DNA from 4 places in the Rhodococcus sp. NPDC056743 genome. Region 2 is predicted to be linked to each of the others. Evidence: riboswitches for the same ligand, from Rfam matches in the RefSeq annotation. Region 2 holds a riboswitch; each other region holds the start of a gene.
What was found. A riboswitch is a leader RNA that binds a small molecule or an ion and turns the genes downstream of it on or off. The one in region 2 is predicted to bind cobalamin.
Positions count from the first base shown of each region.

Region 1: linked by a shared signal. The riboswitch ahead of ACFRFQ_RS08355 (ABC transporter substrate-binding protein) and the one ahead of ACFRFQ_RS20560 (magnesium chelatase subunit D family protein) in region 2 are both predicted to bind cobalamin.
Region 3: linked by a shared signal. The riboswitch ahead of metE (5-methyltetrahydropteroyltriglutamate--homocysteine S-methyltransferase) and the one ahead of ACFRFQ_RS20560 (magnesium chelatase subunit D family protein) in region 2 are both predicted to bind cobalamin.
Region 4: linked by a shared signal. The riboswitch ahead of cobN (cobaltochelatase subunit CobN) and the one ahead of ACFRFQ_RS20560 (magnesium chelatase subunit D family protein) in region 2 are both predicted to bind cobalamin.

Region 1 covers NZ_JBHTZI010000003.1:193,845-201,785, reverse strand. The annotation lists gene ACFRFQ_RS08385 (TetR/AcrR family transcriptional regulator) at 1-607, shown strand, start outside; gene ACFRFQ_RS08380 (MFS transporter) at 621-2,042, opposite strand; gene ACFRFQ_RS08375 (MarR family winged helix-turn-helix transcriptional regulator) at 2,039-2,494, opposite strand; gene ACFRFQ_RS08370 (VOC family protein) at 2,613-3,053, opposite strand; gene ACFRFQ_RS08365 (glutathione peroxidase) at 3,189-3,722, opposite strand; gene ACFRFQ_RS08360 (PadR family transcriptional regulator) at 3,817-4,410, opposite strand; gene ACFRFQ_RS08355 (ABC transporter substrate-binding protein) at 4,490-5,548, opposite strand; cobalamin riboswitch at 5,630-5,767, opposite strand; gene ACFRFQ_RS08350 (primosomal protein N') at 5,790-7,808, opposite strand; gene metK (methionine adenosyltransferase) at 7,834-7,941, opposite strand, start outside.
Region 2 covers NZ_JBHTZI010000008.1:389,323-397,263, reverse strand. The annotation lists gene ACFRFQ_RS20575 (alpha/beta hydrolase) at 1-553, opposite strand, end outside; gene mqo (malate dehydrogenase (quinone)) at 700-2,238, shown strand; gene ACFRFQ_RS20565 (GNAT family N-acetyltransferase) at 2,250-2,726, shown strand; adenosylcobalamin (AdoCbl) riboswitch at 2,776-2,922, shown strand; gene ACFRFQ_RS20560 (magnesium chelatase subunit D family protein) at 2,959-4,887, shown strand; gene cobO (cob(I)yrinic acid a,c-diamide adenosyltransferase) at 4,911-5,525, shown strand; gene ACFRFQ_RS20550 (cobyrinate a,c-diamide synthase) at 5,519-6,895, shown strand; gene ACFRFQ_RS20545 (cobalamin biosynthesis protein) at 6,888-7,292, shown strand; gene cobA (uroporphyrinogen-III C-methyltransferase) at 7,289-7,941, shown strand, end outside.
Region 3 covers NZ_JBHTZI010000011.1:284,567-292,507, reverse strand. The annotation lists gene metE (5-methyltetrahydropteroyltriglutamate--homocysteine S-methyltransferase) at 1-1,745, opposite strand, end outside; cobalamin riboswitch at 1,880-2,081, opposite strand; gene ACFRFQ_RS25720 (helix-turn-helix domain-containing protein) at 2,189-2,623, opposite strand; gene ACFRFQ_RS25715 (response regulator) at 2,840-3,448, opposite strand; gene ACFRFQ_RS25710 (sensor histidine kinase) at 3,445-4,569, opposite strand; gene ACFRFQ_RS25705 (ABC transporter permease) at 4,570-5,343, opposite strand; gene ACFRFQ_RS25700 (ABC transporter ATP-binding protein) at 5,343-6,281, opposite strand; gene ACFRFQ_RS25695 (DMT family transporter) at 6,327-7,304, opposite strand; gene ACFRFQ_RS25690 (CGNR zinc finger domain-containing protein) at 7,373-7,918, shown strand.
Region 4 covers NZ_JBHTZI010000003.1:448,802-456,742, reverse strand. The annotation lists gene ACFRFQ_RS09360 (HAMP domain-containing protein) at 1-820, shown strand, start outside; gene ACFRFQ_RS09355 (ScbR family autoregulator-binding transcription factor) at 977-1,618, shown strand; gene ACFRFQ_RS09350 (DUF1990 domain-containing protein) at 1,637-2,140, shown strand; gene cobJ (precorrin-3B C(17)-methyltransferase) at 2,166-3,650, opposite strand; gene ACFRFQ_RS09340 (precorrin-8X methylmutase) at 3,647-4,273, opposite strand; gene cobG (precorrin-3B synthase) at 4,293-5,435, opposite strand; cobalamin riboswitch at 5,470-5,618, shown strand; gene cobN (cobaltochelatase subunit CobN) at 5,657-7,941, shown strand, end outside.

The DNA of each region.
Region 1 (7,941 bases), on a different contig from region 2:
ACGCGCTCCCGACCTGCGGGAACGTCGTCGTCAGGAAACTCGCCTCGAAATTTCACGGGCCGCCCTCGAACTTTTCGAACTCCACGGCTCGTCGGCAACAACGGTGGACGAAATCGCGCGCCGAGCCGGGGTCTCGCCCAGCACTTTCTTTCGATGCTTCGCCACCAAAGAAGACTCGGCCCTCAGCGTCGAAGTCGAGTTCGAGACGGAGATCGTCGAATGGCTCGATGCAATCGCTGCTGACGAACTGACCCTGACGGGGATCCAGGCGATTTACGGGAACATCATCGAAAGACTGGAGACTTCGCCGGACAGGCGAGATCGAATACTGCGAGTTCGACGTCTTCTCGCGTCCGATCCACATCTGTGCGCATCGTCATTCGCGGCAGAATCCATGGCACTGATCAAGCTGACAGACCGAGTCGCCGCCAAACTCGGCGGCGAGGCTGCCCGCCCTTACGCTCGACTGCTCGTCGAAAGTGCCGCAATGACAACACGTATCGCGGTCGACACGTGGGCAGAACGTCTGGACAACGGTGCCGACGCTGATCTTGCACAGATCTACCGGAGCACCTGCGAAGATCTCCGTCGCGCCGCTGCCAGCTGATCGAGAAGCCAAATCAGGCAGACGAACTCCGGGAATCGACGGCTCGGGCCGGTCCCATGTTGCGCGAGAACATGATCCCCACAAGTAGAACCAGCCCGGCAACGGCGATGAACCACCCGGTCTTGTGCAAACCGGCGTCGTCGATCTGATGGCCGGCGGTCACCTGCAGCACCACCACGGCAAGATTCGCGCCGATGAACGCGACTGTGCGGTACACACCGATAGCAGCACCGACCTCGTCCACGGTTGTCACTGCATTGATCAGGCTTTGATTGCCAATGTTGTTGAAGCCGTTAGGCACACCCAGTACCGCGGCCACCAGGAGAAGTACCAGGACCGGTGCCGTCGAACTTTCGACGGAAGCGATCAGCACTCCGCCGACGAGCAGCGCGCACGTACCGACAAGAAGAGTGCGGCGGGCACCGTATCGCCGGTAGGTGCGTGATCCGATCATGGTTGCCACCACGCTGACCCCCGCGACGGGAAGCATCGTCAGGCCGGCCTCGATCGGGCTCATCCCCCGCGCATATTGCAGCCATTGAGGAATTCCGAAGAAAACGCAGTAGAAGCACGTGTACGTGAGCAATGTCCGGCCCAGTGTGGCACTGAGGGCACGATTTCGTGCCAAAGCCTCGACATCCAGGAACGGCTCCGGAGCGCGATGCTCCCACCACACGAATAGGCCGAGTCCCACGACGGCAACCGGAAGCAGCCACCATGTCGGGTTGCTCGGCAACGAAATCAGCAACACCATTGCCGACGTAATCGTCACGAGGAACAGCCCGATTCCGAGTACGTCGAGAGCGTGAAGCGCTTCCCGGACCGACACTCGTCTGCCGCCGGCAAAACCCACGTCAGCATGCATGACCACAACAGCACTGAGCACCACGACGGGAAGATTCACCCACAGGATCGACTGCCACCCGAATGTCCCCACGAGGAGACCACCCACCGTTGGGCCGAGAGCGGCAACAGACTGGCTGCAGACGACCAGGGTCGCAATCGCAGTACGAGGTTGGCGTCGGTAACGCTCCGAGTAGCTGCGAATCATCGTCATCGCGTTGGGCATGTGCGCCGAAATACCGAATCCGAGTATCACGTATGCGCCGATCAACCACCCGACATTCGGGGCGAGCATCCCGACGCACGATCCGATCGCGACCAGCGCCAGACCACCGAGAAATACGCGACGGGCGCCAAATAATGCACCGAGCCGCCCCATCATCGGGGCACCCACGGCGGTCGTGATGTACATCGCGGAGATAATCCAGGAAACGCCCGATGTCGAACCGAACTGAGCGGCGATCCCGACAATCGCCACTGCAATCATCGACGAGTTCAGTGGCTGCAGAATACTGCCGGTCGCGGCCGCACCGCTCACGCGAAACGGAACCGGCAAGGTCTTGGTGTCTACGTCGTCCGCGACGGCAGTCATACGCGAATCACCGACTCCTGTGTCGGTGTCGTATCGGTCGACTCGGCGGCACGACGCAGCAATCGTCCTGCCAGATAAAGCAACTCACGTTCGACATCGGTGAACTGCTCCTCCAGCACGGAGGTAAGCCATTCGCTACGAGTAGCACGGTCCACGTCCAGGGTCCTGCGGCCGCTATCGGTGATCGCGATCAAACTGGCGCGGGCATCATGTGGATCGACGGTGCGCGTCACCATGGCTTTTTCTTCGAGGAGGAGCACGGTACGTGCGATCGTTTGCGGCGCCACTTGTTCCAGGTCGGCCAGCGCCCGCGCGCTCATCGCGCCAACCCGATCCAGATGCGCAAGGGCCTGCAGTTGGGTTGGAGTCAACAAATGCCCGGCACTCTTGGTTCGGATCCTTCGGCTGAACAATGCTACGTCTTCGCGCAGTCGGTCCGCTCGCTCATCCATGCGGTTCTCCCTAGTCTCATTAGCCAGGGTACCTGTTTAATTAGTCCCGAATTGGTAGTTCGAGTCGGATATCACCCGTATTTTTCAACAGTATGCCTGTCTAATACTGCGCAGCGCATCAGCCGATCTGCTCGAACAGGGACACGATGATCCCCTCAGGCCCCCGCACATAGGCCATCCGCACACTGTTCTCGTACTCACCGATGCCGCCGATGAGCCCGTACCCGTCCGCCGCAACAGCGTCGATGGCAGCCTGGAGGTCGCCGACCTCGAATGACACGTTGCGTAGCCCAAGCTCGTTGGCCATTGCCGTGGGCGATCCGGACACATGGTCGGGCGTGACGAAGGACGAGAGCTCCAGCCGAGAACCTCCGCCCGGCGGCCGTAGCATTGCGATTTCACAGTGGGCGCCCGGGATGCCGCAGACGGTCTCCACGAATTCGCCCTCCACAGATCCGGTGCCCTCCAGCTCGAGGCCCAGCCCGACGAAAAACGCCGTCGCCGAGGTGAGATCCGCGACGGTGATGCCGATGTGGTCGAAACGCTGTACGTGTGCCATGGGGCGCATCCTCCAACTGTTGTCTTGCCGATTTCATTGGTCGAGATCGACGGTGGCGAGACAGCAATCCCGGGAGACCCTGCAAGGGGCTCCCGGGATCACGGCCAAATATTCAGTACCTAGACCTGCTGATAGTTACAGCAGCTCCGAAACTTCTTCAGCAATCTGCTCGGGCGTGACTGTCGACTCGAAACGACGAACTACTGCTCCGTCACGATCGACGAGGAACTTCGTGAAGTTCCACTTCACCTCGTCGGTACCGATCGCCTCGGGGCGGGTCTTGCTGACGTGGTCGAAAAGGAATCCGATTTCGGGCCCGAAGTCACCGGGCGCCTCACTGCGGAGATGCTTGTACAACGGGTCCGCGTTGTCTCCGTTGACCTCGATCTTGGCGTACACCGGGAATGTGACGTTGTAGGTCGTGCTGCAGAACTCCTGAATCTCGGCGTCCTGCCCCGGTTCCTGATCTCCGAACTGGTTGCTCGGGAATCCGATGACCCGAAGACCACGGTCCTTGTTCTCGCGATACAGGGCGTCGAGGCCTTCGTACTGCGGCGTGAATCCACACTTGCTTGCCACGTTGACGATCAACAGAAGGTTGCCCTTGTACTGGCTCAGATCCTCGGTGGACCCGTCGGCAGCCTTGACGGCAAAGTTGTGGACGGTCATGAATTCTCCTGATTATCGAAGTGATTGTCTTGCTTACCAAGCTAGTTCATACTTCCCGGCGATCGTGATCGGGCGCACAAACCCTGGGCCGCGCCTAACTGTCGGTGTCGGTGGACCCGTCGTCGGCAAGCACGCGGTACAACGCCCGACGCGCTTCGATCAGAACATCGGCGGCGGCCTTGACCTGCTCCGGAGTACCAACTGCGGCAACCTGACCGGCAGCACCCATCAGTTGTCCGATCAGCTCACGCAGATCCTGTTCCGGGGCGCCGACGCTGTCACGAACCTCGTCCCACGGTGCGCCGAGGTCTTCCCGGTGCTGCTCGACGTACGCGACGCCTTCTTCGGTGAGCTTTGCTGTCTTGCGCCCGGCCACCTTGTCGATGATCACGAGGCCTTCGTCTTCGAGTTGAGACAGCGCCGGGTAGATGGAACCAGGACTCGGCTTCCATACTCCGCCACTGCGTTCGACGATCTGCTGAATCAGTTCGTAGCCGTGCATCGGTTCTTCGGCGATGAGGAGCAGAACAGCTGCACGAACGTCACCGCGGCGCCCCCGCCCGCCGCGTCCGCGACCACGACCGAAGTGCGCGCCGGGACCGAAGCCGGGGCCCTGTCCACCGTCAGGTCCGAACCGCCCCCGACGATGCCCGCGTCCACGCTCGCCCTCGGGAAAATGCCTGTCCATAGCTGCTGCCCTCCACCGATATCGCTGATAGTTCGACGATATATCGCATCGCTGGAGGGTGCAACGACGCGAGCCGTAATCAGCCCTGCGTCACGCGCAGCCCGTCCGCGAGCTTCTCCAGAGCGTCGATCTCACGGATCCCCGGGTCCATCTCCGCCCCGGACAACGTGACGTAGTGACGGTTGCGCACGGCAGACATCTGCGCGGTCACCGGATTCGATTCGAGGAAGACGATCTTCGTCTCCAACGAATCACCGTCTACCCGCCGACGGTGAAGATCACCGAGCACCAGAACATCCGGGTCACGGTCTGCAACCGCCTCCCAACTCACTTCCGGCCAATCATCGGAGAGGTCTGCAAATACGTTGACGGCACCCACCTGTTCAGCAAGAAGCCCTGGAGCCGAACAGCATCCGGCCATGTACGGAGCTTCGAGCCCGGAGAACCAGAAAGCCACTGTTCTTCCCGAACCGGCCACATCAGCCGCGGCCACCGAAAGGCGCGACTGTAGTTCGGCGATCAACTCTGCGCCACGATCCTGCACGTCGAAGATCGCCGCCAACTCACGAATCTCCCGGTACAGCGTGTCGATGCTCAGAGTCTCCGTACGCGAGACGTTCTCTCCCGCCACGACGGCGTCGGTACAGACAGACGGCGACTGATACGTGGGAATCCCCAGTTCGGCGAATCGCGACCGCTCTGCGACGACAGCGGACGTGAAAGTGTGGGCGCTCGCCGACGTCACGAGGTCGGGTTCGGTGTCGAGTACCACCTCGAGCGACGCGTCGTTGTCGGCGAGTCTCGGCACCAGGTCGTTCTGAGCTGCGAGAGGAGCGAGAACGGGATCGAACCACGTGGAGGTACCCACCATCCGGTTGCCGAGACCGAGCGAGAGCAATATTTCCGTCGAACCCTGATACAGCGACACAGCTCGTTGCGGCGCCGAATCGAATGTTACTGTCACCCCACAATTTTCGAGTATCAACGGGTAGCTGGTGGGGCCCGCTGCATCAGCGGCGACTGTTGTCGGGGTTGTGGCGTCCGGCGGCGAAGCGTTGGAGCAACCGGCGAGTAGTGCGGTGGTGCAGAGTAATCCGGTCGCGGCAGTGAGTGCGCGCGTCAGCGGTGCGGTGGGCACGGAAAGTCGTCCTTCGATCAGGGGCTCGGTCGCGGAGCCCGACATGCGGCAATCGGCATCACAGGATGCAGTTACGATCACCACTTCGATGTGGTGCCGGACGAGTATTCGGACTCGTGGGAAACCCCATCGCCGTTGCGCGTCAGTTCCGGATTCTCACCGGCATTCCCTCGTCAGACAGTGGTCAGTATAAGCAGCACCTGTCCGTGATCATGCAGCGCTCCAGGTCACCAAGAAATCCTCAGCCGATTCTGCGCGGGTCGATCTGAATACGCACCGGACCCGAAGATTTGCGGGCGCTCCGAGCCGCGCGAGCATGAGCCAGAGAGTCAGCCAGTGCCCGGCCGTCCTTGCGCGGCACCCGAATCAGCAGCCGCTCGGGAGCTACACCTGCCTCGTCCTCGCCCGAATACGGAAGCCTCTCCCCCGCAGGCAATTCCACGGGCCCGAGAAGAACTGCACTGGCAGGTAGATCAGCGGAGGCCACCAATTCGGCAATCGCGGCGCTACCACCGTCGATTGCCGCCAGATGCACCGCAGGCGGAAAGCCGACCTCGTCGCGTTCGTCGAACTGACTGCGGGCGTGACCGACCGGATCCCATCGCACCAAGGCCTGGACCGTCGGGATTCCCGAATCCGCGACGACAACGACCTCGCCGCCGTCAGAGAGTGGAATCACCAAGGCGGCAGCCGACATCCAGCGTCGCAGCGTCTCCTCTTCGGCGCGAAGGTCGGCGCGACCGAGCAATGCCCACCCGTCGAGTAACAACGCAGCACCGTAGCCCCCGGTCATCACCGGTTCTGCGCCGACGGTCGAGACCACCAGCGCGGGGCCTTGGGCAACTTCCTTGACCACATCGCCGCCACCGGACAGCACGACCTTCACCCCGGGGAACGCGCGACCGAGTTCCTCGGCTGTTCGGCCGGCCCCGACCACGACGGCACGAAGCGCTTTGGCTCCGCAGGCATGGCACCGGTAGGCCGCATCGGCGACGCCGCACCAGCGGCACTCGGGAATTCCGGCGCCGTCCGGCCCGGCGGCAGACGGCAACGCCAACGGCCCGTTGCAGCGACGGCACCGCGCCGGTGCCCGGCACTTCCCGCAAGCGAGCGTCGGAACGTAACCACGCCGCGGCACCTGAACCAGCACGCCACGGCCGTCGGCCAATGCGCGCCTGGCAGCGGCAAAAGCGATCGCCGGCAACCGCGCTGCCCGCGCGCCGGGGTCGCGGGCCAACGCATGATCACTGTCCGCCAGAGCAGTGATCTTGGGCGAGCAGTGCCGGACCACATCGCGAGCGGCAACCAAATCATGGGCCCACCCCGAATCGACGAGCACCTGAGACTCCGCAGTTCGGGAGAACCCGCCGATCACCACGGCGCACCCCGCCACATGCGCCCGCAACACCGCGGACTCGCGGGCATGCGGGTACGGCGAGCGCGGCTCGGACAAGTTGTCGTCGCCGTCGTCCCACACGACAACAAGTCCGGTGTCCGGAGTGGGAGCAAATACGGAACTTCGCGTTCCGACGACGATGCGAGCACTTCCGCGGAGCGCCGCAAGCCACCGCCGATAGCGCATGGCCGGGCCAAGTCCCGCTGAAAGCCCTACTACCGCTTCAGGTCCGGATACTTTCTCGCACGCGGCAAGGACTCGATCGAGATCACGCTGATCCGGAACAACGATGACCGCACTCTTGCCTGCCGACGCCACCGAGCCCGCAAGTTCGGCCAACCGCAGCGGCCAGTCTTCACCGGGCAATGCCTGCCACACCGCTCGCGGAGCGCGCAGTTCGCGGACGGCGGTGACAAACGCATCTCCGTAGTGATAGAGGTGCCATCCTCGTTCGTCCAGAGTGGGAGCGGCAATGTCACCGCTGGGTTCCCACGCCTCGCCCTCGACCTTGGCGTGACGCGGCGGGACGGCTAGCCGGAGCACGTCCGCCCGGGTGCCTGCGTAGCGCTCGGCAACGCGGTCGACCAACTGCGCTATTTCGTCAGTGAGGACTCGCTCGGCGGAGATGACACGTTCGAGCCACCCGAATTTGCCCTGATGATCACTTGTCGCCTCGCGGGAGACGATGAAACCGTCGACCAGACGACCAGCAAAGCGGATGCGCACCCGTACACCGGGTTGCGCATCCGCTTCGAGTTCACGGGGAACGAGGTAGTCGAACTCTCGATCGAGGTGGGCGAGCGGGAGCATCGGGAGTACCCGGGCTACCGGATCGACCTCTGCCGCTACTCTTTCCGCGCCCACCCGCGCCCCGTCTGTACGTCAGTTATCAGAGACCTGCTGCGCTGCGCAGCTTGTCCGCACGATCCGTGCTCTCCCACGGGAGATCGATATCGGTGCGTCCGAAGTGACCGTACGCCGCGGTCTGCGCGTAGAT
Region 2 (7,941 bases):
GTCCCAACGCGTCGATGGCCGCGGTGCCGACACTGCGAACCACCGACGGACCCTGCAAGTCGAACCACGGGCTGTTGAGCACCAGGCCGGCGATGCCGTGCCCGGAGCTGCCGCCCGGCTTGCGCTGGAGTCGGTCCAGCCACAGGGGAACGATGAGTCCGCCGGTCGAATGCGCCATCAGGAGGAGCTCGCTGCCGTCGGTTTCGGAGTTCACGATGCGCAGGGCCTCGTTGAGCTCGGCGTCGTACAGTGCGAGATCCGACACATAGTGCGCGGTGTGGCCCGGTTTCAGCGAACGCCCGCACTTGCGCAGATCCAGCGCGAAGAAGGCGTAACCCTGCTCGGCAAAGTGCTCGGCAAGATGTTTCTGGAAGAAGTAATCGGTGAACCCATGTACGTACAGAACTGCGCGGTTCGCCCGGACGGCCTCGCCAGGCGGCTGATAGCGGACGAGTGTGGCGTCTACCTCACCCTCACCGTCCGGATCGGTTCCGAGAGGAATGGTCAGCTGCTGATATCCGTCTCCGAGGACGTCTGGAACCCATGTAGTCACAGATCACAATCTAATCGTCGTTTCCGGACGGCGTTGTAGAGCACAATTGGGGGTGGTAAACGGCGCACTTACGCCCAGGTAACCTATTCGGCGTAACACAGCAGGCGGATGCGCGCACGGCTAATGACAAGGAAGTCGATTCTCCAGTGTCGAATCAGAACGCGGTAGAGACGAAGACGGATGTAGTGCTCGTGGGTGCGGGCATCATGAGTGCCACGCTTGGTGCGTTGTTGCGCCAGTTGCAGCCCGACTGGTCGATTTCGACCTTCGAGAGGCTCGACGCCGTCGCAGCCGAGAGCAGCGACCCGTGGAATAACGCGGGAACCGGTCACTCCGCGCTCTGTGAGCTCAATTACACCCCCGAGAACTCGGACGGCACGGTCGACATCAAGAAGGCCGTCAACGTCAACGAGCAGTTCCAGGTGTCCCGTCAGTTCTGGGCACACGCTGTCGAGCAGGGTGTGTTGACGCAGCCCAAGGAATTCATCAACCCCATCGCGCACGTGAGCTTCGTTCACGGCGAGGCCAACGCCAAGTACTTGCGTGCTCGCTACGACGCACTTGCCGGCCACCCGCTCTTCCGCGGCATGGAGTACATCGACGATCCGGCCGAGTTCACCAAGCGCCTGCCGCTGATGGCAAAGGGCCGCGACTTCTCGGATCCCATCGCCCTCAACTGGAGCCAGGACGGCACCGACGTCGACTTCGGAGCGCTCACCAAGCAGCTCGTCGGCTACATCGGCAAGACCGGCGGCAACATGTACTTCGGTCACGAGGTCACCAACCTCACCCAGAACTCCGACAAGACGTGGACCGTGAAGGTCACCAACCGTCGCACCGGTGAAAAGCGCGTCGTGCGTTCACGATTCGTCTTCGTCGGTGCCGGTGGTGGCGCTCTGCATCTGCTGCAGAAGTCGGGTATCAAGGAAGCCAAGGGCTTCGGCGGATTCCCCGTCAGCGGCGCGTTCCTGCGGTGCACCAACCCCGACCTGATCGACCAGCACAGCGCCAAGGTCTACGGCAAAGCCGCCGTCGGCGCTCCTCCCATGTCGGTTCCGCACCTCGACACGCGTGTCATCGGCAACAAGCCGGGCCTGCTGTTCGGACCGTACGCCGGCTGGTCACCGAAGTTCCTCAAGCAGGGTCGCGTCACGGACCTGCCCGGTTCGGTCAAGCCCAACAACATCCTCTCGATGCTCGGCGTCGGCGTCAGCGAACTCGGCCTGGTCAAGTACCTGGTCAGCGAGCTCACCAAGAGTGAAACCGGGCGTATCTGGGATTTGCGTGAATTTGCGCCCAAGGCCGAGACCAAAGACTGGGAGCTCATCACCGCAGGTCAGCGCGTCCAGGTGATTCGCCGGGCCAAGGGCAAGGGCGGCGTCCTCGAATTCGGTACCGCTGTCGTGGCTGCCGAGGACGGATCGATCGCCGGACTGCTCGGTGCCTCTCCCGGCGCGTCGACGGCTGTTCCCGCGATGCTCGACGTCCTCGAGCGCTGCTTCCCGACCGAATTCCAGGGCTGGAAGGGCAAGCTGCGCGAGATGGTTCCGTCCATCGGCGTCAAGCTCACCGACAACGAGGGACTTTTCAACCAGGTCTGGGATTGGTCCTCGAAGGTGCTCGAGCTCGATTCCGCGTCATCAACTGTTTCCCTTCCGGTCGCGGAAACCGCTGCAACTGTGTGATAGTCGCACCCATGACGGCAACAGCAGCATTGAAGCGTTCATGGGCACTCGACCTCGACAACAAGACTTTCTACGAGTTGTTGAAGCTTCGGGTAGAAGTATTTGTCGTCGAGCAGGCCTGCCCGTACCCCGAGTTGGACGGGCGGGACCTGCTGACGGAAACCCGCCATTTCTGGCTGGAGCAGGACGGCGAAGTGGTGTGCACACTCCGCCTCCTCGAAGAGCACGACGACGGCAAGAAGAGCTTCCGCATCGGTCGACTCTGCACGTCCCATGCAGCACGCGGACAGGGTCATACGACGCGATTGCTGCAAGCTGCACTGGCAGAAGTGGGCGAGGCGCCGTGCCGCATCAATGCCCAGACCTATCTGGTCGACATGTACAGCAAGCACGGATTCAAGGCTGACGGCGAAGAGTTTGTCGAGGACGGTATTCCGCACACCCCGATGCGCCGCGGTGGCGGCGAGCCGTTCGTGCTGGCCAGCTGAATCGTTCGATGCGCGACCCAGTCGGCTCACGCAATTGTGGGCCGACTAGGGTTTTTTCGATACCGAATGCTCGCGGGGAAGTCCTGTTCGATTCAGGTGCGGTCCCGCCACTGTAAAGATCTCTCGAGATCTCAGCCAGATTGCCGCGACATTCGGATGAAGCCAAGTTCTCGGCGAGGAAACCGAGAGGTGGAGGGATGTCGACGTGCGGGTAGAAGACGATCAGGCGGCGGTGGCGGGGTTCCCGTTCAGCGCGGTGGTGGGCCAGGACCAACTGCGGTTGGCGTTGTTCCTCTGCGCGGTACACCCCGGAATCGGTGGCGTGCTGGTTCGCGGCGAAAAGGGCACGGCAAAATCGACCGTCGTGCGCGCCTTGACGGCTTTGCTACCGGCCGTCGACGACGCCGGTGCGACACGTCCCGCCAGACTGGTCGAACTGCCCGTCGGGGCAACGGAAGACCGTGTCATCGGCTCGATCGACCTCGAAAAGGTATTGCGCGACGGTGAGCGCGCCTTCCAGCCCGGACTGCTGGCCGCAGCGCATCAGGGTGTTCTGTACGTCGACGAGGTGAACCTTCTCCACGATCATCTGGTGGACGTTCTTCTCGACGCAGCTGCGATGGGTCGAGTGCATGTCGAGCGGGACGGGATTTCGCACTCACATGCCGCGAAGTTCGTCCTCGTCGGAACGATGAATCCCGAAGAGGGAGAACTGCGTCCACAGCTTCTGGATCGTTTTGGTCTTGCGGTGGACGTGTCCGCATCTCGCGACGTGGATGTGCGGATGGAGGTAGTGCGCCGACGCCTCGACTACGAACGCGATCCGCAGGCGTTTGCCGACCGCTACGCCCCCGCCGATCAGGAATTGGCCGCCGAAATCCTTTCTGCGCGTACCCGACTGGATGACGTGGAGCTGAGCAACCGAGAACTGCGACGGATTGCGTCGTTGTGCGCGTCCTTCGACGTCGACGGTATGCGCGCCGATCTTGTTCTCGCCCGTACGGCTACCGCTCATGCTGCGTGGCGTGGTGGGACCGAGGTCACCGAGGAAGACGTACGAGTCGCGGCGGAATTGACTCTGCCACATCGCCGTCGACGCGATCCCTTCGACGAGCCGGGCCTCGATCAGCAGCAACTCGACGACGCGATGGACCGGGCCGACGAGGATGCTCGGGCCGGCGAGCCGGAACCGCCCGAGAATCCTGAGCCCGAATCAGGCAGCGGTGAACCCGAGGGCGGCGAACCCGAAGACGGGGGCCCGGATGACGGGGGCCCGGATGACGGGGGCCCGGATGATGAAGGGCCTCAGGATGATCCGGACGGTCCGGGTGGGGGAGTGCGCGCCACCGATCGGCCGTCCGCCCCGCCGAGCAGCCAGTTCAAGGCCAAACTTCTCGAAGTTCCCGGCGTCGGAGAAGGTGCGCCCGGCCGGCGGTCACGATCCACGTCGTCACGTGGACGCGTCGTGCGGTCGACCACCGATCGCGGGCACGGTCTGCACCTGACGAGCACAGTGTTTGCCGCTGCGGAATCGCAGGTTGCGCGTGGCCGCACGGCGGGCCGTCTGCGATTGGCGCCGGACGATCTGCGCGGCGCCATTCGTGAAGGGCGCGAAGGAAACTTGATCGTGTTCGTGGTGGACGCGTCGGGGTCCATGGCTGCGCGCGACCGACTGTCCGCGGTGACCGGCGCCGTGGTCTCGCTGCTCCGCGACGCCTATCAGCGCCGCGACAAGGTAGCCGTCATCACCGTCCGGGGCCGCGAAGCCGAACTGGTTCTGCCGCCGACGTCATCCGTGGACATCGCGGTTCGCCGGTTGCAATCCATGCGAACCGGTGGCAAATCGCCACTCGCAGAAGGGTTCTTGCGTGCCCGTGAGGTGATTCTGCGCGAACGGCTCCGGGATCCGCAGCGCCGCGCACTCATGGTTGCGTTGACCGACGGCCGTGCCACCGGCGGCAAGGACGCGCTGCACCGCGCGCGTGTCGCCGCGCACCTGCTTGCCGACGCATCGGTTGCCTCGATCGTGGTGGACTGCGAAACCGGGCTTGTCCGTTTGGGATTGGCCGCAGAATTGGCCCGAGAACTACGAGGCGGATGCGTCCGTCTTGCCGAATTGTCAGCGCAGCAGGTCGCGGGTGTCGTCCGCGCCGCAGCCTAACGTTTTCATGTCAGGAGATCACCATGCCTAAAGGCGTTCCCGATACTGTTCCCGACGACGGCTTGACCACACGCCAGCGTCGTAACGCACCGGTGCTTGCCGTCCACACCGGACCGGGCAAGGGCAAGTCCACCGCCGCGTTCGGGATGGCACTTCGCGCCTGGAACCAGGGATTCGACATCGGCGTCTTCCAGTTCGTGAAGAGCGCAAAGTGGAAGGTCGGCGAAGAAGCCGCGTTCCGCGCACTCGGAAACCTGCACGACGAGAGTGGTGTCGGCGGCCCGGTGCAGTGGCACAAGATGGGAGAGGGCTGGTCCTGGACTCGTAAGGCCGGCAGCGAAGAAGATCACGCCGCTGCAGCAGCGGAGGGATGGCAGGAAATCGCCAGACGCCTCGCCGACGAAACGCACCGCTTCTACGTCCTCGACGAGTTCACCTACCCGCTCAAGTGGGGATGGGTCGACGTCGACGAGGTTGTGCAGACCTTGCGCGATCGACCGGGAAATCAGCATGTGGTGATCACCGGGCGTGACGCGCCGCAGGCGTTGATCGACGCAGCCGACCTGGTGACCGAGATGACCAAGATCAAGCACCCGATGGACGCCGGCCGAAAGGGCCAGCGAGGCATCGAATGGTGAGTTCGTCCACGCCGGCCGTAGTTATCGCCGCACCCGCATCGGGTAGCGGAAAGACCACGGTGGCAACGGGACTGATCGGTGCGCTCCGGCGCTCCGGTAGCAGTGTGGCACCGTTCAAGGTGGGCCCGGATTACATCGACCCCGGCTATCACGGACTCGCGGCGGGAAGGCCAGGACGCAATCTCGACACGGTCCTAGTCGGCGAAGAACGCATCGCCCCGCTCTATCAGCACGGCACCGCCGACTGCGATATCGCCGTGGTCGAAGGCGTCATGGGTCTGTTCGACGGCAAGATCGACGAAGCCAACGCGCAAGCATCGGCGGAAGGGTCGACGGCGCAGGTGGCCGCGGTTCTGGGCGCACCGGTCGTCCTGGTGATCGACGCCCGCGGCCACAGCCAGAGCCTGGCCGCTGTGTTGCACGGATTTGCCACCTACGACTCGAGCGTGCGGATCGGCGGCGTCATCCTCAACCGCGTCGGCAGTGCCCGGCACGAGCAGGTTCTGCGCCACGCGTGCGACAAGGTCGGGATACCGGTACTCGGAGTTGTGCCGCGCCTGGCCGAGTTGGAGGTGCCGTCACGTCACCTGGGGTTGATCCCGGCCGCCGAGCACGGCACCTCGGCAGTCGCCGCGGTGGACGCGATGTCGGAGTTGATCGCAACTCACGTCGACCTCAGCTCCGTGCGCGCTCTAGCCACATCGAATGTTGTTGCACCTGCGTGGAATCCGGTGCAGGAAGTGGGGGAGCGTCCCGGCTCGCGGCCTGTGGTGGCGATGGCGGGCGGACCGGCCTTCACTTTCGGCTACGCCGAACATCGTGAGCTTCTCGCCGCCGCCGGCGCGGACGTTCAGGTGTTCGATCCGCTGCGCGACGAATTGCCCTCCGGTACAGCCGCTTTGGTACTTCCCGGCGGATTTCCGGAGGAGCACGCTGTCGACCTGGCGTCGAACACTGCTCTGCTGGCGCAAGTACGAGAATTGGCTGACGGCGGTGCGCCCATCCACGCCGAGTGCGCCGGACTGCTCTACCTCGCCCGCAGCCTCGACGGTCATGCGATGGCCGGAGTTGTCGGCGTCGACGCGGTTTTCGGTAAACGACTCACACTCGGCTATCGCGAAGCGGTGGCGTTGACTGACTCGAGCCTTTTCGAGGCGGGTTCGCGTGTCGCCGGACACGAATTTCACCGCACCTCTCTCGTCAGTGCCGACGCCGACGGATGCGCGAGCGCGTGGGGTTGGCGACCGTGGGACGGCGGCGCAGTGCGCGAGGGATTTGTTCGCGGCGGAGTTCACGCGTCGTATCTCCACACGCATCCGGCCGGCCGGCCGAGTTCGATTGCCACCTTTGTCGAGGCTGCTCGTGCCTGAGGTATATGTCGGCGTCGGGTTCACGACGTCGACCACCACTGCCGAGATCGTCGACGCCGTGCGAGGCGCCGCGCCGCAGAACTCGACCGTCGTTGGTCTTGCTACTTCCGCCCGGAAAGCCTGCGCCCCGGCGCTGATCGATGCCGCGAAGATCCTGGCAGTCCACGTCACGACGTACACCTCGGAAGAGCTTGCAGCCGTGCCCGTGCCGTCACCGTCATCGCGCGTCCAAAAGGCTGTGGGTACCGCCAGCGTTGCCGAGGCGGCAGCGATCCTGGCATCCGGTCATGGACCTCTGGCGGTGGGTAAGACCTCGACCGGTGCGGTGACCGTCGCCGTGGCCAGTAAAGTTCCCCCAGCGAGCACAGAGATCGACGATGAAATGGAGTGCGAGTGAGCGAGCCCACCGCAGACGAGACCAACTACCTGGTCGGACTCAACCTGACCGATCGACGCGTTGTCGTATTCGGCGGCGGGACGGTCGCTCAGCGCCGCCTCGGCCTGCTGGTCGCGTCGGGCGCAGCAGTTCACGTGATCAGTCGTGAGGTCACGCCGGCAGTCGAGGGCATGGCAACGGCGGGGCAGATCACAGTCGAGCTGCGTCCGTACCAGGACGGTGACCTCGAGGGCGCCTGGTACGCCATCGCGTCGACCGACGAGCCGGAGACCAACGCGGCAATCGTCGCGGAGGCCGAGCATCGTCGCATCTTCTGTGTGCGCGCCGACAACGCCAAGTACGGCACCGCCGTCACACCCGCCAGCGCCGAGTACGACGGTATGAGCATCGGCATCCTGGCCGGCGGCGATCATCGTCGTTCGGCAGCCGTCCGTACCGCCGTGGTCGAAGGACTGCAGTCCGGTGTCCTCGCGGATACAGCCGAACCGGCAGCGCCCGGCGTGGCACTGGTCGGCGGTGGCCCCGGCGACCCGGATCTGATCACCGTGCGCGGTCGACGATTGCTGGCCCGCGCCGACGTTGTTGTTGCCGATCGCCTGGCGCCGCCGGAGTTGCTGGCCGAGCTCGGACCCGACGTCGAGGTCATCGA
Region 3 (7,941 bases), on a different contig from region 2:
CGGATCGCCAGAGCAACCTGATTGGCGGAGTCGGCAAGTGGCTGATCGTCACGCACGAACGACCACGCCAGAATCGTGACCGGTCCCGTGAGCATCCCCTTGACAGGCTTGTCGGTCAGGGACTGCGCGTAGGTGATCCAGTCGACGGTCATCGGCTTCGGGCGCGAGACGTCGCCGTACAGGATCGGCGGACGCACACAGCGCGTTCCGTACGACTGAACCCAGCCGTGTGCGGTCGCGAAGAACCCGTCGAGTTGCTCGGCGAAGTACTGGACCATGTCGTTGCGCTCGGGCTCGCCGTGTACGAGCACATCCAGGTCCAACTTTTCCTGCAGCGCAACCACATCCGCGATCTCGGCGCGCATGCGGGAGATGTATTCGTCTGCGTCGATCTCGCCCGTGCGCAGTGCCGCGCGTGCCACCCGGATCTTGGATGTCTGCGGATACGAACCGATAGTGGTGGTGGGAAGCGGAGGGAGCGACAGCAATTCGGCCTGTGCCTTGCGACGTTCTGATGCCGGGGCTCGGTTGGTCGCCGAATTCAGCACGGCGTCAAGGCGCCCACGCAGGGTCGCGTCGTTGAGACGCTTGTCGTCCCGGCGAGTCGACGCGGCGGCGCGGGCCAGACCGAATTCGTCTTCGACGGATTCACGTCCGTGATTCAGTGCGGTAGCAAGTGTGACCACTTCCCGTACCTTCTCGGCGCCGAAAGCGAGCCAGGAGCGCAGCGCCTTGTCCAGATCCGGTTCTCGAGAGAGCGAGTACGGAACGTGCAGGAGCGAGCACGACGTCGAGACGGCAAGAGTGTCGACGCTGCCGAGCAGAGCGCCCAGCGAGGACAGCGCCGAATCCAGGTCGGTTCGCCAGATGTTGCGGCCGTCGACAACTCCGGCGACAACAAGTTTCCGGGCGAGTTCGGGGACGGAACCGATCGAATCATGTCCTGCGACAAGGTCGATCGCCACACCGTCGACGCCAGTGGACGCCAGGGCCGGAAGTGCGTCGCCCAATGATCCGAAATACGACGCCAGCAGGATTGCCGGTCGATTCGGCAGCGACGAGAGCTGTTCGTAGACGGAGCGTGCGGCTTCGATCTCCTCGGCGGTGCGGTCACCGACGAGCGCGGGTTCGTCGATCTGGACCCAGGCGGCCCCGGCGTCGGCGAGCTTGCCGAGAAGGTCGCCGTACAGCGGAATCAGTTCGCCCAGTCGAGGGAGCAGCGGCTCGTCGTTTCCGACTGCCTTCGAGAGCAGCAGGAACGTGACGGGTCCGATGACAACGGGGCGAGCGGGGATTCCGTCGGCGAGGGCTTCCGCCAGTTCGCCGAGCACCTTCGAGGCATCGAGTGAGAACGTCGTGGACAGTGAGATCTCGGGGACCAGGTAGTGGTAATTGGTGTCGAACCACTTGGTCATCTCGAGCGGGGCGATGGTGTCGGTGCCGCGTGCGGCCGCAAAATAGCGGTCCAACGGATCGGCGACGGACGCGACCCGTTCCGGCAACGCTCCGAGAAGCACTGCCGTGTCGAGCATCTGGTCGTAGAAAGAAAAGGTGTTGATCGGGACGGAGTCGAGGCCCTGGTCACGGAGGTCGGCCAAGCCCTGCCGACGGAGGTCACGGGCTACTCGCGCCAAGGCGTCGGCGTCGATACGCCCCGCCCAGTAGCTTTCGATTGCCCGCTTGAGTTCGCGATGAGGACCGATGCGCGGAGAGCCCAGCACGGTCGCGGTGAATGTAGTTGTCACGGAGTTTCTCCAGATTGCCAATGCACTGATGGCCACTGCCGGCAGACGGGTACACCTCATGAGGCCGCATCAAACGTGCGACCACTTCTCGAGATCTACGCGCCCATTCCACGAGGCGGTGGACCGTCGGGCACGGCGTGCCCGACACAGTCGGCAGGTCTTCGGACTCGCGGGCTCTCGATCGAGGTGATCGAACCTACTGGCCGTCGCTTCCCAGACAAGTTGCCCAGTGCATGTAGACGGCGGTCGTTCCTGCTTACCGCTGCGGGACAGTCCCGGATTTTCACCGGGTTCCCTCTCACTCCGTCAGCCTGAGCTGACGGAGCTTCGACGCCAGGAACGGTCTTCGGGGCTCCTCATGACCGCGCCGGGCGAACCAGCTGCATTGCTCAGCATAGGGTCACGAGCGTCAGAGCAGGAAAAGGAGTGCCTGTATGCCTGGGCTAGGCGCGCCACGAGTACGAGTTCGAGTCGGGAGGTACGCGGGGAAGATTCTCCGATGATCGGAGGTTCTCTGCCATTTCGACCAGCAATGCCTGTGAGGCTGGGGAGAGGTCGACGACCCGAGACGTGAGGTTGCGTAGGCGATCGTTGTGAAGCTGGGCGAGCAGCAGGTGATCGGAATCGCCGCTTGCGAGAAATGGCACCTCTTGGTCTGGGTTGAAAAAATAGTCCGGAGTCACTTCGAAGAAGCGTGCGAGGGCGGCGACAACTTCGGGTGACGGGTTGGTTCGGACGCCCGTGCGGAGTTGTGACAAGTAGGGAGTCGAGATGCGGCAACCGTCTTCGGTCATGCTGCGCACAACCATGGCGTTGGTGACGTGATTGGGGGCGGACTCGAAGAGCGCATTCAATCGTTGGCTGAATCTCTGCGCCATGAGCCTTCCCCCCGTGTTTACCCGTCCACCAGTTGATAACTAGGAAATAACCACAGATAGGTGGACACTCCGTTAGTTGGTTCCGCACAGTGTTCCTGTGGAATCAGATAACAGGATACGTGAATATTTCGGTTCGAACTGCAGGCGTGAGCGGGATTGACGCTCATTGCGACGGAATTGCCGGAAACGGGACTCGATGTGGGGACCCTGTTCTCCTCACAACCAACCATTGGCTTCGGCAATTCGAGCGGATTCTCCGCGGGTTGCACCACCGGTCTTCCCCATCGCAGACGACAGGTGATTGCGAACGGTGCCAGCTGAGAGGAAGAGTTCGGCCGCGATAGCTGCGACGGGCGCGCCGGCCTTCGCGGCGCGCAATACTTCGGTTTCGCGATCGGTCAGCGGAGATTCGCCGCTGACGAGGCTGTCTGCCGCCAGTGTGGGATCTACGACGCGTAATCCGGCGTGGACGCGTCGTACCGCGTCGGCGAGTTGCCGTGCCGGGGTGTCCTTGACGACAAAACCCGTGGCCCCGGCATGCATCGCCTTGCGAAGAAACCCCGGCCGCCCGAAGGTTGTCACGATGAGTACCCGGGTCTGTGGGAGCACTTCGAGCAACGCCGACGTGGCGGCAATCCCGTCCAGTCCCGGCATCTCGACGTCCAGGAGCGCAACATCGGGGCGGTGTTCCATCGCTGCCGCAACAACCTCGTCTCCTCGGCCGACTTCTGCGACCACGCTCAGATCGGTTTCGAGATCGAGGAGTGCGGCAAGGGCGCCGCGGACCAATGCCTGGTCGTCGGCAAGTAGTAGCCGGATACTCACGTGTTCTCCTGTTCGTGGACCTGCAGTGAAAAGCCGTGTTGCGCGGCGGCGTTGATGGTCAGACGGGCTCCCGCTGCTGCGGCGCGTTCACGCAGTCCGGTCAACCCGTTGCCGATCGTCGTATCCTCGCCGCAGATGCCGTCATCCGCGATCTCGACGCTCTTCTCATCGATGGTGATGGTGCATTGTGTTGCGGCGCTGTGACGTACGACGTTGGTGACACCTTCCCGGACGGTCCACGCAAACAACTCACGCAAGTGGCGCGGGACCATCTCGGTACTGTTCGGGGCACGATCTTCGATGCCCGCAGCACGCAGAGCCTCCCGGGCGCGGGCGATCTCGACAGGAAGCGAGATGGTTCGAAATCCGTCCACGGCAGAGCGCACATCGGCTAACGCGTCTCGGGAAAGTCGTTCGAGATCGTCGAGTTCGCTGCGGGCTCGCTCGATGTCGACGTCCAGCAATCGGTTGGCCAGTTCGGCTTTGACGGTGATGACAGTGAGTGAGTGTCCGAGGATGTCATGGAGATCGCGCGCCATTCGTGCGCGTTCCTCCACGACGGCCCGCTGTTCCTGTTCTTCTCGTTCGTGGGCCATTGCAATATTGCGTCTGATGAGGGACATGACGCCCCGTGTCGCAAACGCGGCGGCGCACACTCCCAGTGACAGGCCGGAATAGTTTCCCCATCCGGCGCTGACGCTGACGATTTCCACGGAAGCCGCAAAAGTCAGGGTGAGAATGCCACCGGCCACGGTCGGAAGGAGTGTCACTGCTGTGACCGCGAGGTAGGGGGCAGTTGCGAGACCGGTCGGGCCGACGCTGATGATGATCACAGCCGCGAGTGCGGTCAGACCGGCCAACGTGAGTACCGCGCGGCGAACTGTCGGTTCCGCGCTGAGCGTGAGACGGCGCTGCTGTACGCGGGCAAAGGTATAGAGGTAGAGGGCGCTGAAGGTTATCGTCGCGAGAACCCCTACCCAGCCTCGCAATTCGCCGCGAAGGTTCCATCCTTCGATGAGTGGACCACCGAGAAAAACCATCCACACGGCGGCAAACAGAATGCCGAAACGATTCCGTCGCGGCACCGCGACGGAATCGCTCGGGCGGGTGGTCTCCGACAACTACACACGCTCCGTATCTCGTTGGAACCGCCAGATCGCTCCGGCGGCGAAGGCGGCGAACCACACCACAATATTGACGATCCACGTCCAGTGGATGCTATTGCCGGTCAGCGGCGCGTGAGCCAGCGCGTTGATACCGAACATCGGAGTGAATTGAGCGATGGTCGCCCACACCGAACCGTCCTGGAGCGGTACGAAGAGACCGCCGCCGAACGCGAGCAGTGCGAGTCCGGGACCGAGCAGTTGCATGACGTTCTCACTCGGCAGCAGGTATCCCATGAACAAGCCGAAGGCCGCGAAGATCGACGATCCCAACCAGGCGATCAATGCCGTTGTGAACCACAGTAATCCGTCCATCTGGGCGGAGGTGAACGAGCCGACAACGTAGACGACGAGGATCGACGCGAGACCGAGCAGCATTGCCATGATCAGCTTGACGGCAATGTAGGCGACCGGAGTCAACGGTGTCAGCCGAAGTTGCCGGCTCCATCCGGATGCGCGCTCGATCGACACCATCGCACCGCCACTGGTGGTGGCGAGCATGGCGCCGTACAACGCCATGCTGATCATGATGTACGCCGCGACGTTGCCGTGTCCGATGTCGTGAGCGTCGTCGTTCTGTCCCAACCCGAACACCAGGTAGAAGACCACCGGCATGACAAGCGTGAAGAGCATCGTGCGCCGATTGCGGGTCAGACGACGCAGTTCCAAACGCAGCAAGGTCGTGTTGAATCCGCCCAGTGGTACGACGGTTCGTGCGGTCGAAGTGGTCATCACTTGTGTCCTTCCGACTTGTTCGACGTGAGTGCGATGAATGCGTCTTCGAGTCCGCGCGAGACGATTTCGAGATCGCGCGCCGCCGTGTTGGTCAGGAGAAACCGAGCGACGGCATCGGTGTTGCCCGAGTGCACCGTCAATGCCTCGCCGCGCAGTTCTACGGCGTCCGAGTGCGGTATCGCACGCAGAAGTTCGTCGGTCAGGCCGGGAACTCTCGCGTGCAGGGTTCGCCCGGACGCCATTGCCTTGACCTCGGCGGTGGTTCCGTCGGCCACGATTGTTCCTTGTCGGACCAGAATGATGCGGTCGGCGTACACATCCGCTTCTTCGAGATAGTGCGTCGCAAAAAGCACGGTGCGACCTTGGTCCGCATCGGATCGGATGGCCGACCAGAAGTCCCGGCGCCCTTCGACATCCATGCCGGTTGTGGGCTCGTCGAGGATGAGAAGGCGTGGGTCCGACAGGAGGGCCATCGCAAATCTCAGGCGCTGCTGCTGTCCGCCGGAGCACTTGCTGACGAGTCGGTCCGAGATGTCGAGGATTCCGGCGCGGCGCAGGACTTCGTCGACGGGGCGAGGACGAACGTACAGACTCGCTGTCAGTTGCACGGTCTCGGCTACGGTCAGTTCTCTGAGAAGCCCGCCGGTCTGCATGACCGCTGAGACAAGCCCGCGGGCTATCGCTGCGCGCGGCGCCATCCCGAAAACGCTCACGTCACCCGCCGTCGGCCTCGACAGGCCGAGAATCATGTCGATCGTTGTTGTCTTGCCGGCGCCGTTCGGGCCGAGAAACGCAACTATTTCACCGGGCCGGATGCCCAGGTCGATGCCGTTGACGGCACCCACGTCGCCGAAGCGCTTGTGAAGTCCGGTCAGTCGAATGGCGTCGTGTGCTCGTCCGTCAAGGGGTGGATGCAGTGCCTGTGCTGAGGTCATACCTAGAATCTGCCGCTTTCCGGCAGGCGAACCCTCGTCGATCCGTCATTCTTCTGCCATGACATTTGTCATTGCTTGGGTAGTTACAGCTTGGGCAGTTACAGGTTCGGTAGTTGCCGGTTTCGGTGTCGTTTGGCCGAGGCGTGCAAGTACCAGACCGGCGATGATCGCTGCGGCGCCGATGCTTTGGGTGACGGTGATGGACTCTCCGACCAAGATCCAGGCTGCGATCACGGCGCACAACACCTCGGTCAGGGCTACGAGAGACCCGATTGTCGGTCCCAGCAACGTGATCGCGGCGATGCCGGTGAGATAGGCGATGACGGTGCTGACGACAACCAGAACCACTATCGGCAGCCACACTCCCACCGAGTGATCTGCAACGACGACGTTCGACGACGAGAATGCAAGGGGGAGTGCGCCGATCATCCCGAGTAATCCGATGAGTACTGCGCTGACTGTCAGCCCGGACGCCGCGAGTACAACCGGATGCAGATCGCCGTCGGCGCGTTCGGAAATGACGAAATACACTGCGAGGCAGGCAGCTGCGGCCAGACCCCACGCAATGCCGATGGCACTGATCTCTGCCGAACCGAAAACGTCGATGACCACGGCCGCGCCAACCAGGGCGATTGCCGCGCCCAGAAGCGTCTGCACGCTCGGCCGTGCGCCCTTGGTAATCCACACCCATCCGATGACGATGATCGGAGCCAGGTATTCGAGCAGAAGTGCCACGCCGACCGAAAGATGTTGCACCGCATTGAAGAAGCACAACTGCACACCGGATATCGCGAACACTCCGTAGAGCAGTACGGTTCGTGCGTGGGACGTCACTTGCCGCATGCGATGCCACTGGGTGCCGAGTGCGATCACCATCATCACGAGTGCTCCGCCCGCCACGCGCGCGAACACCGCGCCGCCCGGAGACCAGCCGGATTCGATGAGAGACTTTGCGAAGGGGCCGGAGACGCCGAAGGTCGCAGCGGACAGTAGGGCGAAGATCAAGCCGTTGCGTGAGTTCACGTCGTCACCCGTCAGGAGTAAAAGCGATTACGATGATGACATTAGGTCGACACTGCTCAGGAGTCAAAGTGAATTTTGCTGATGACACGGAATCGGCGCTCGTCTTCGCTGCGTCGTTGGTGAACACAGCTCGGGGAGGTATGGAACTTCTGCCTGATCAGGAAGAACTGACTCGATTTCTCGATGCGGACAAGTGGACCGGACGACGTGACGGTACGCGGAGTGAACTGGAGGCGGTGCGGACGCTGCGTCCACGCCTGCGAAAGTTCTGGGAAGTGACCGAAGTAGACGACGCTGTCGTGCTGGTGAACACGCTGCTGGGCGAATCGGGAGCGCAGCCGAGACTTACCCGGCACGACGAACTGGGCTGGCACTTACACGTCACGGCGGATGACGCGCCACTCGTCAACCGGATGGCGGCGGAAGCAGCGATGGGTGTGCTCGATCTGATCCGAACCGGGGAATTCTCGCGTCTGCAGTGGTGTGCTGCTCCGGATTGTGCCGCGGTGTTCGTTGATCTGTCGCGCAACCGCTCGAAGCGGTACTGCGACACCGGAAACTGTGGAAACCGAGCAAATGTCGCAGCGTATCGCGCGCGAAAATCCGGGGTGTGACCGAGCGGTATTCGGAGGTTAGG
Region 4 (7,941 bases), on a different contig from region 2:
TCAAGGCAATGTCGACCGGCAGTTGGAGCGAACTGCTGACGCAATTGCCGATACCGTCAACTTTGGTGGTGTCACACCGGTTTTGGGCCTTACGGCCGGAGCCGATACTGCGGTGATCCAAGCTGTCGGATTGGTGACAACTGATGGGGCGCTGGTGACGGCAACTCCGGGATTGCCGCCGTTCAGTACCAGCGGTGAGGCGATCAAGTCTCTGGCCCGCAATGCATCCGGGTCCGCCATCGCGACCATGGATTCGTATCGTGTGCTGGTAACTCCGTCGGTTGCGGGTCAGACATTGATCGTCGCGCAGTCGCTCGGGCCGACAAATTCTGTATTGAAACGACTTGCAGTGGTGCTGGCTGCGCTCGGCGCGGCGGGTATCGCGTTAGCGTATGCGGCAGGAGATGCAGTGGCGCGCACCGGGTTACGTCCGATCGCTCGATTGACTGCAGCGACGCAACGCGTTGCCTCCACGGACGATCTCACGCCGATACCGGTTACTGGCGACGACGAGTTGGCCTCACTGACCGTCAGTTTCAACCGAATGTTGGGCACACTGTCGGAATCGCGGGCACGTCAGCGTAGATTGATCACTGATGCCGGACAGGATTTGCTGGCACCCCTGACAGCATTGCGAACGAATATCGAACTATTGATGTCGATCGACACGGCCTCCGGAACTGTGTCCGAAGCGGAGACCGCACTACTGCGAGACGAGATTACACATCAGATGATGGAATTGACTGCGTTGGTCGGTGAACTGGTGGATCGTGCACGAGTAGATGAAAGTGCCTCCGGACGAATCGAATCTCACCTGTGATCCAACCCTCACCAGGAGTTTTGTATTTGCGAAATATTTTCTGACAATTCAGCGCTGGTTAGTTGGGGGAGTTGAGAACATTTTGGGTATAGCCCGATTGGGGTGCAAACCGAAAGAGGGTTTGCCGGGGGACCCTCGAATGAGAGAGGAGTTCTCGTGGTCAAGCAAGCACGCGCCGAGCTGACGCGGCAACAGATCGTCTCCGGCGCGGCAGCACAATTCGAAAAGACCGGGTACGGCAGCACAAGTATGAGCGACATCGTGGAAGGCGCAGGTACCACGAAGGGTGCTCTGTACTTCCACTTTGCATCGAAAGACGAACTGGCACAGTTTGTCATCGCAGAACAGCACCGAATGTCCATCGAATCGGTCCAGTCGATATCCGCAACCTCGGCGTCGCCGCTCGAAAAGACGATCATGCTTACTCATGAGATGGCACGGCAGATCGTCGAAGAGCCCATCGTCCGAGCTGGAATTCGATTGACCTTGGAACTGAGCACATTCGAGGGTCCGGTTGAGCCATACGCAGACTGGATCAATGCGTGCACCGAACTCATGCAGCAGGCGAAAGACAGCGGTCAGATCAAGCCGTCGGTGGACGTCGCCGCGCTTGGCCGCTTCATTCCGGCTGCATTCACCGGAGTTCAACTGGTATCCAACGTGATCACCCGGCGTAGTGATCTCACCGAACGTGTGGACGAAATGTGGCAATTGCTCCTACCGGGAATCGTGTCAGGGCCGGCCGCGGGCGATATCGACAGACTCGTGAAGGCGCGATGGGAACCGGCTGCCGCGTAGCTGTGCCACACTGCTGACGTGGACCAGGAACCGTTGACCTATTCCGAAATCGGCGCAACGGGTGGCGTACTACCTGCCGGCTATCACCACGTGCGAGAGAGCGCGGTAGTCGGTAGAACCCGCGCCGATTTCGAGGCAGCGGCCGCCACGGTCATGACGTGGGGCATGCATCGCGGCGCTGGATTGACGGTCAAAGCTGCTGGTGACGCCGCGCGCACCGGCGAAGATGCAACTTTCGGTTTCGGACCGATATCTGTTCCCGTCCGCGTCGTCTATGTGGTCGACGAACCGAACCGTGCCGGATTTGCGTACGGCACGCGCCGTGGTCATCCCGAGTGCGGTGAAGAGTCGTTCATCGTTCATTTCGACGAAATCGGCCATCAGGTTCGCCTCGAAATCACGGCATTCTCCAAGCCAGGTACCTGGTGGGTACGGGTGGGTGCCCCGATCGGGCGTCTGGTGCAGGCATGGGTGACCAGACGCTACATCCGCGCTGTGATCGTGAAGGATTCTGCTCGCTGAGCGAACAAAATCCTTCACAACCACGCTAGGGGTAGCGACGCGGCGTGAACACCTGCCGACCGGATCCGGTATCCACGACCTTGGTCATGGACGATCCGACGATCAGCAACGTGCGCATGTCGATCTCGGACGGTTCGAGATCGCCGAGCGTGACGATGCGCACCGATTCCTCCGCGCCGGCCACATCACGGCCGATGATGACCGGGGTTTCGGGGGAGCGGTGCTCGAGTACCAAATCCTTCATGGCCTGGACCTGCCACGTTCGAGATTTCGACGCCGGGTTGTAGACGGCAAACGCCATATCGGCCGCCGCGACCGCCGAGATGCGCCGCGCAACTACTTCCCACGGCTTGAGCCGATCCGACAGGGACAGCACAGCGTAGTCGTGACCCAGCGGGGCTCCGACGCGGCTGGCCACGGCATTTGCCGCCGTCATACCGGGGAGGATACGGACGGGAACGCCGCGCCACTGATCTTCGGCTGCCACTTCGAGAACCGCTGCAGCCATCGCAAATACGCCGGGATCGCCGGATGAGACGACGGCCACGCGGGCACCGTTCTTCGCGAGATCGAGGGCCATCGCCGCCCGCTCTGCTTCGACGCGATTGTCGCTGGAATGGCGGCGCTGTCCGGGCCGGGTCGGCACGCGGTCGACGTACGGGCCGTATCCCACGAGGTCTGTGGCCAGTGAAAGTTCATGCGCCACTTCGGGTGTGGTCCACGCGGTGTCACCGGGCCCGAGGCCGACGACAACAACCTCACCTGCAATGTCTTCGCGCGGGCTGGCGTTGTTCGACGGGCTCGGAACTATGGCGATGGAGAAGTACGGAACGCTGTCCGGATCGACATCGGCGGCAGCATCGACGCGCTGGCGTGGTGTGCTGGCCCGCTCGACGTAGTGCGCTTCGCCGAGTCGGCCGGCGTCCTCGAGGGAGCGAAGGACGGGTGGGAAGGTGCGGCCCAACTTGAGGATCGCTGCGGCGTCGGTTTCCTTGAGTCGTCGAGTGAGCTCGGCCTGCGGCAGCGTCCCGGGCAGGATGGTGAGGATCTCATCGCCTTCTACCAGGGGTTTTCCGAGTGCGGCCGACGCGGCGCTGACGGAGGTGACACCGGGGATGACCTCGGCCTCGAAGCGATCCGCCAGGCGTTTGTGCATGTGCATGTACGAGCTGTAGAACAGTGGGTCGCCTGCGGCGAGTAGCGCAACGGTGCGTCCGGCGGCCAAGTGGACGGCCAACCTCTCGGCTGCGGCTTCGTAGAATTCGTCCATCGCACCCTGATACCCACCCGGATGGTCGACGGTTTCAGTCGTGACCGGGTACACGAGGTGTTCCTCGATCTGGCCGTCGCGCATGTACGGAGCGGCAACCCCGCGGGAGATGCTCTTGCCGTGCCGCGCGGAATGGAATGCGATGACGTCGGCCTCACCGATCACGCGAGCGGCTTTGACGGTCACCAACTCGGGATCGCCGGGTCCGATGCCGACTCCCCACAACTTGCCTTCGCTCATTCTTGTTCGCTCGCAATCGCATTGACGACAGCCGCAGTGACGGCACTACCGCCGCGTCGGCCTCGCAGTATCAAATGTTCTATGCCGCTAGGATGTTCGATCAGCGCTTCCTTGGATTCGGCGGATCCGATGAATCCCACGGGTCCGCCGACGATAGCAGCAGGCCGCGGACCGCCTGCTTCGATCAGGTTCAGGAGATGGAACAGAGCGGTCGGCGCATTGCCGATCGCGACCACGGCGCCTTCGAGTTTCGGCCCCCACAACTCGACAGCGGCAGCAGAGCGCGTGTTGTCGATTGTCTTCGCCAGCAACGGAACCTGAGGATCGCGCAGTGTGCAGACCACTTCGTTGTCGGCGGGTAGACGTGTACGGGTGATGCCGGCGGCGACCATGTTCGCGTCACAGAAGATCGGTGCACCCGCCCGCAGAGCAGCTCTGGCGACGGTGACGACGTTCGGTGTGAACGCGATGTCGTCGACCAGGTCTACCTGACCGCTCGCATGGATCATCCGCACAACAGCTTGTGAGACATCCGCCGGAAAACGGCTCAGGTCGGCTTCGGCCCGAATTGTGGCAAAGGACTGGCGATAGATTTCTGCGCCGTCACGGATGTACTCGATCATGGGGCACAGGATAGAGGCATCACTGATCGGTCGGATTCACCCGGTAACCGTCAGTCGTCGCAATCACGTCGGCTACTTTCGCGCGGGGGCGCCCGCAGGAACGATCACAGCCGGCCCAGTGCTGCCGGCCTTCGATGGGCAGTGAATCCTGCTCGACGGCGTCGATGGCGTCGGCCCGGACGTCGGCGAGCGACTTCTCGCAACCGGGGCTTCCGGTGCAGGCGCTGACGTCGAGCCACGGCGAATTCTCGTCGAAGATCAAGCCCATCGGAGCGAGAACCCGCACCACCTGCTCGGCTGCGCCTTCGTCCAAATCGAAGATCATGATCGAGCGCCACGGCGTCACGACCACGGGTTTTTCGATGGCAGCGAGGAATTCGGCGAGCCGGGCGTCGAGGAGCCCGAAGCGGAGTCCACCGCCCAATGCGACGGTTCCGTCGTGTTGTTCGAGCCACCCGATGGACGGCCCTGCGTCCGGGGCCAGATCGACGGCACCGGAAAATTCGGCTGCCAGGCCAAGGTGGTCGATGGTTCGAGCGACTCCGTCCGGGACCTCCGCCAAGCGCCAGTGCTTGTCGCGAAGACTCAGGAATGCGTGGGCAGCGTCCAGGAGCAACGGCACAGCGTCGTCGACGTGGACCAGGTGGTTCGTGCGATTCCCGGCCAGGACGAGCGAGTGTTCGGATTCGCTGTGCGCGTGCAGTCCGAAGTCGCCGTGCAGACCGCTGATGTCGCCGCGACCGTCGTCGAGTGTGAAGAGTGTTCGTCCAGGTAGCTGTGCCAATGCGGGGTCCGCCTGCACCGCTAGGTCAAGATGGTGAACCAGTTCACGTACGTCGGCAACACCCCCGATCCGGCCGGAGAGCGGCGACGCCAGAATGTTGCGAACTCGTTCGTGCGTTGCCGAGGGAAGCAAACCAGCGGCCGCGATCCGTTCGGCAAATACCTGGGGGTCCTTGACCGCTCGGAGCTGGATATTTCCGCGCGAGGTGAGTTCCATCTGCCCGTTGCCCACGTCACGCGCAGCCTCGGCGAGTGCCTGCAACTGATGCGGGGCCAAAGCGCCGCCGGGGAGGCGCACACGAGCCAACGGGCCGTCAGCGGCCTGATGAACCTGCAGCGCTCCAGGGCACGCGTCTGGCTGAAAACGGTCTGTGGACATGGGTCAAGGGTACGACCGTGCAGAGCGCGGACCCACGACCGGTAGCATCACGGTCAACCAGTGACAGCAGGTGAGGAAACCGGTGAGATTCCGGTGCGGTCGCGCCACTGTGAGTGTGTACACGCGGAACTGTTTCCGTTCGTAAACACGAGTCAGACCCTCAACTGCTGTCGATGAAAGATCTTTTTCACGGGGCGCGAAACCCCAGGAAGGTTTCACCTGTGATTCTTCTGCTCTCGACGTCCGACACCGATCTGCTGAGTGCTCGCGCAAGTCAGGACAACGGCGACGGTGTCTCGTATCGCTGGGCAAACCCCTCTCGCCTGCTGGTTTCCGAGGACCTACCGGGATTGCTCGACGGTGTCGACCTCGTGATCGTGCGCATCCTCGGCAGCCGTAGGAGCTGGGAAGACGGCCTGGACATGGTGCTGGCCAGTGGCCTGCCCGTTGTAGTGCTCGGCGGCGAACACGCACCGGATGCCGACCTCATGGAGTGCTCGACAGTCTCCCCGGGCGTGGCTGCTGAAGCGCACAACTACCTGGCCGAAGGCGGCGCGGACAACCTGGCGCAGCTGCACCACTTCCTGTCAGACACGGTGCTGCTCACCGGCCACGGCTTCGAGGCTCCGACGCGGTTGCCGTCGTGGGGAATCGCTGATTTTGCTCCCGTCATCACCGACAGCAGTGGTCCCGTTATCGCGGTTCTCTACTACCGCGCCCAGCACCTCGCCGGTAATACCCGCTACGTCCAGGCACTCTGCGACGCGATTGCCGATGCCGGCGGCACTGCGCTGCCGATCTACTGCGCGTCGTTGCGCAGCGCCGAAGCCGAATTGCTGACCACGCTCCGCCGCGCCGATGCCATGGTCGTGACGGTCCTCGCGGCCGGCGGAACCAAGCCGGCTACGGCGTCCGCGGGCGGCGACGACGAGGCCTGGGACGTGGCAGCGCTCGCCGCGTTGGATGTTCCGATTTTGCAGGGACTGTGCCTGACCAGCAGCCGCGCTACGTGGGATGCCAACGACGACGGACTGTCGCCGCTCGATGTCGCAACTCAGGTTGCGGTCCCCGAATTCGACGGACGCATCATCACGGTGCCGTTCTCGTTCAAGGAAATCGATTCCGACGGACTGTCCACGTACATGCCGGATCCGGAACGCGCAGCCCGCGTCGCCGGCATCGCGGTGCGTCACGGCAAGTTGCGTCATATCCCGACCACCGAGCGCCGTGTGGCGTTGATGCTGTCGGCATACCCGACCAAGCATGCTCGCATCGGCAATGCCGTGGGTCTCGACACACCTGCCAGCGCGATCGATCTGCTGACCGAAATGCGCAGCGCCGGTTACGACCTCGGCCCCGTCGACGGCCCGGACGCTGTTCCCGGGTTGGCCGCCAAGGATGGCGACGCGCTGATCCACGCCCTCATCGCCGCGGGTGGGCAGGATCCCGACTGGCTCACGGCCGAGCAGCTCGAGGGCAACCCGATCCGCATTTCGGCAGCGCAGTACCGCGAGTGGTTCGCCACTTTGCCTGAAGATCTGCGCGGCGGCGTCGAAGAGCATTGGGGCGAAGCGCCCGGCGAGTTGTACGTCGATCGCTCGCAGGATCCGGACGGCGAAATCGTCATCGCGGCACTGCGATTCAACAACATCGTGCTCATGGTCCAGCCGCCTCGGGGTTTCGGTGAGAAGCCTGTCGCGATCTACCACGATCCCGATCTGCCGCCGAGCCACCACTACCTCGCCGCGTACCGCTGGATCGCTGCGACCCCGGACAACGGCGGATTCGGTGCCGACGCAGTTGTTCACCTGGGCAAGCACGGCAACCTCGAATGGCTGCCAGGCAAGACACTGGGCATGTCCAGCAGTTGCGGTACCGACGCGGCGCTCGGTGACCTGCCGCTGATCTACCCCTTCCTCGTCAACGACCCGGGAGAGGGAACGCAGGCAAAGCGTCGCGCGCACGCGACGCTGGTCGATCACCTGATCCCGCCGATGGCTCGCGCCGAGAGCTATGGCGACATCTCCCGCCTCGAGCAATTGCTCGACGAGCACTCCAACATTTCCGCGCTCGACCCGTCCAAGCTGCCGGCTATCCGCCAGCAGATCTGGACGCTGATGCGTGCAGCCAAGATGGACCACGACCTCGGGCTTGCCGAGCGTCCGGAAGAAGACGTGTTCGACGACATGCTCCTGCACGTCGACGGCTGGCTGTGCGAGATCAAGGACGTTCAGATCCGCGACGGCCTGCACATTCTCGGCCGCGCACCCGAAGGTGACGCCGAGATCGAACTGGTACTCGCCATGCTGCGGGCCCGCCAGATGTGGGGCGGCGAGCAGAGCGTTCCCGGTCTTCGCGAAGCACTCGGTTTGAGCGAGGGCGGCGACGAATCGCGTAACCGCGTCGACGACATCGAGGCGAAGGCGCACGCGCTGGTCCGTGCCATGTCGGAGGCCGAGTGGAATCCCGCTGCTGCGCAAGGACTCAGCGACGATCCGACCGTCGT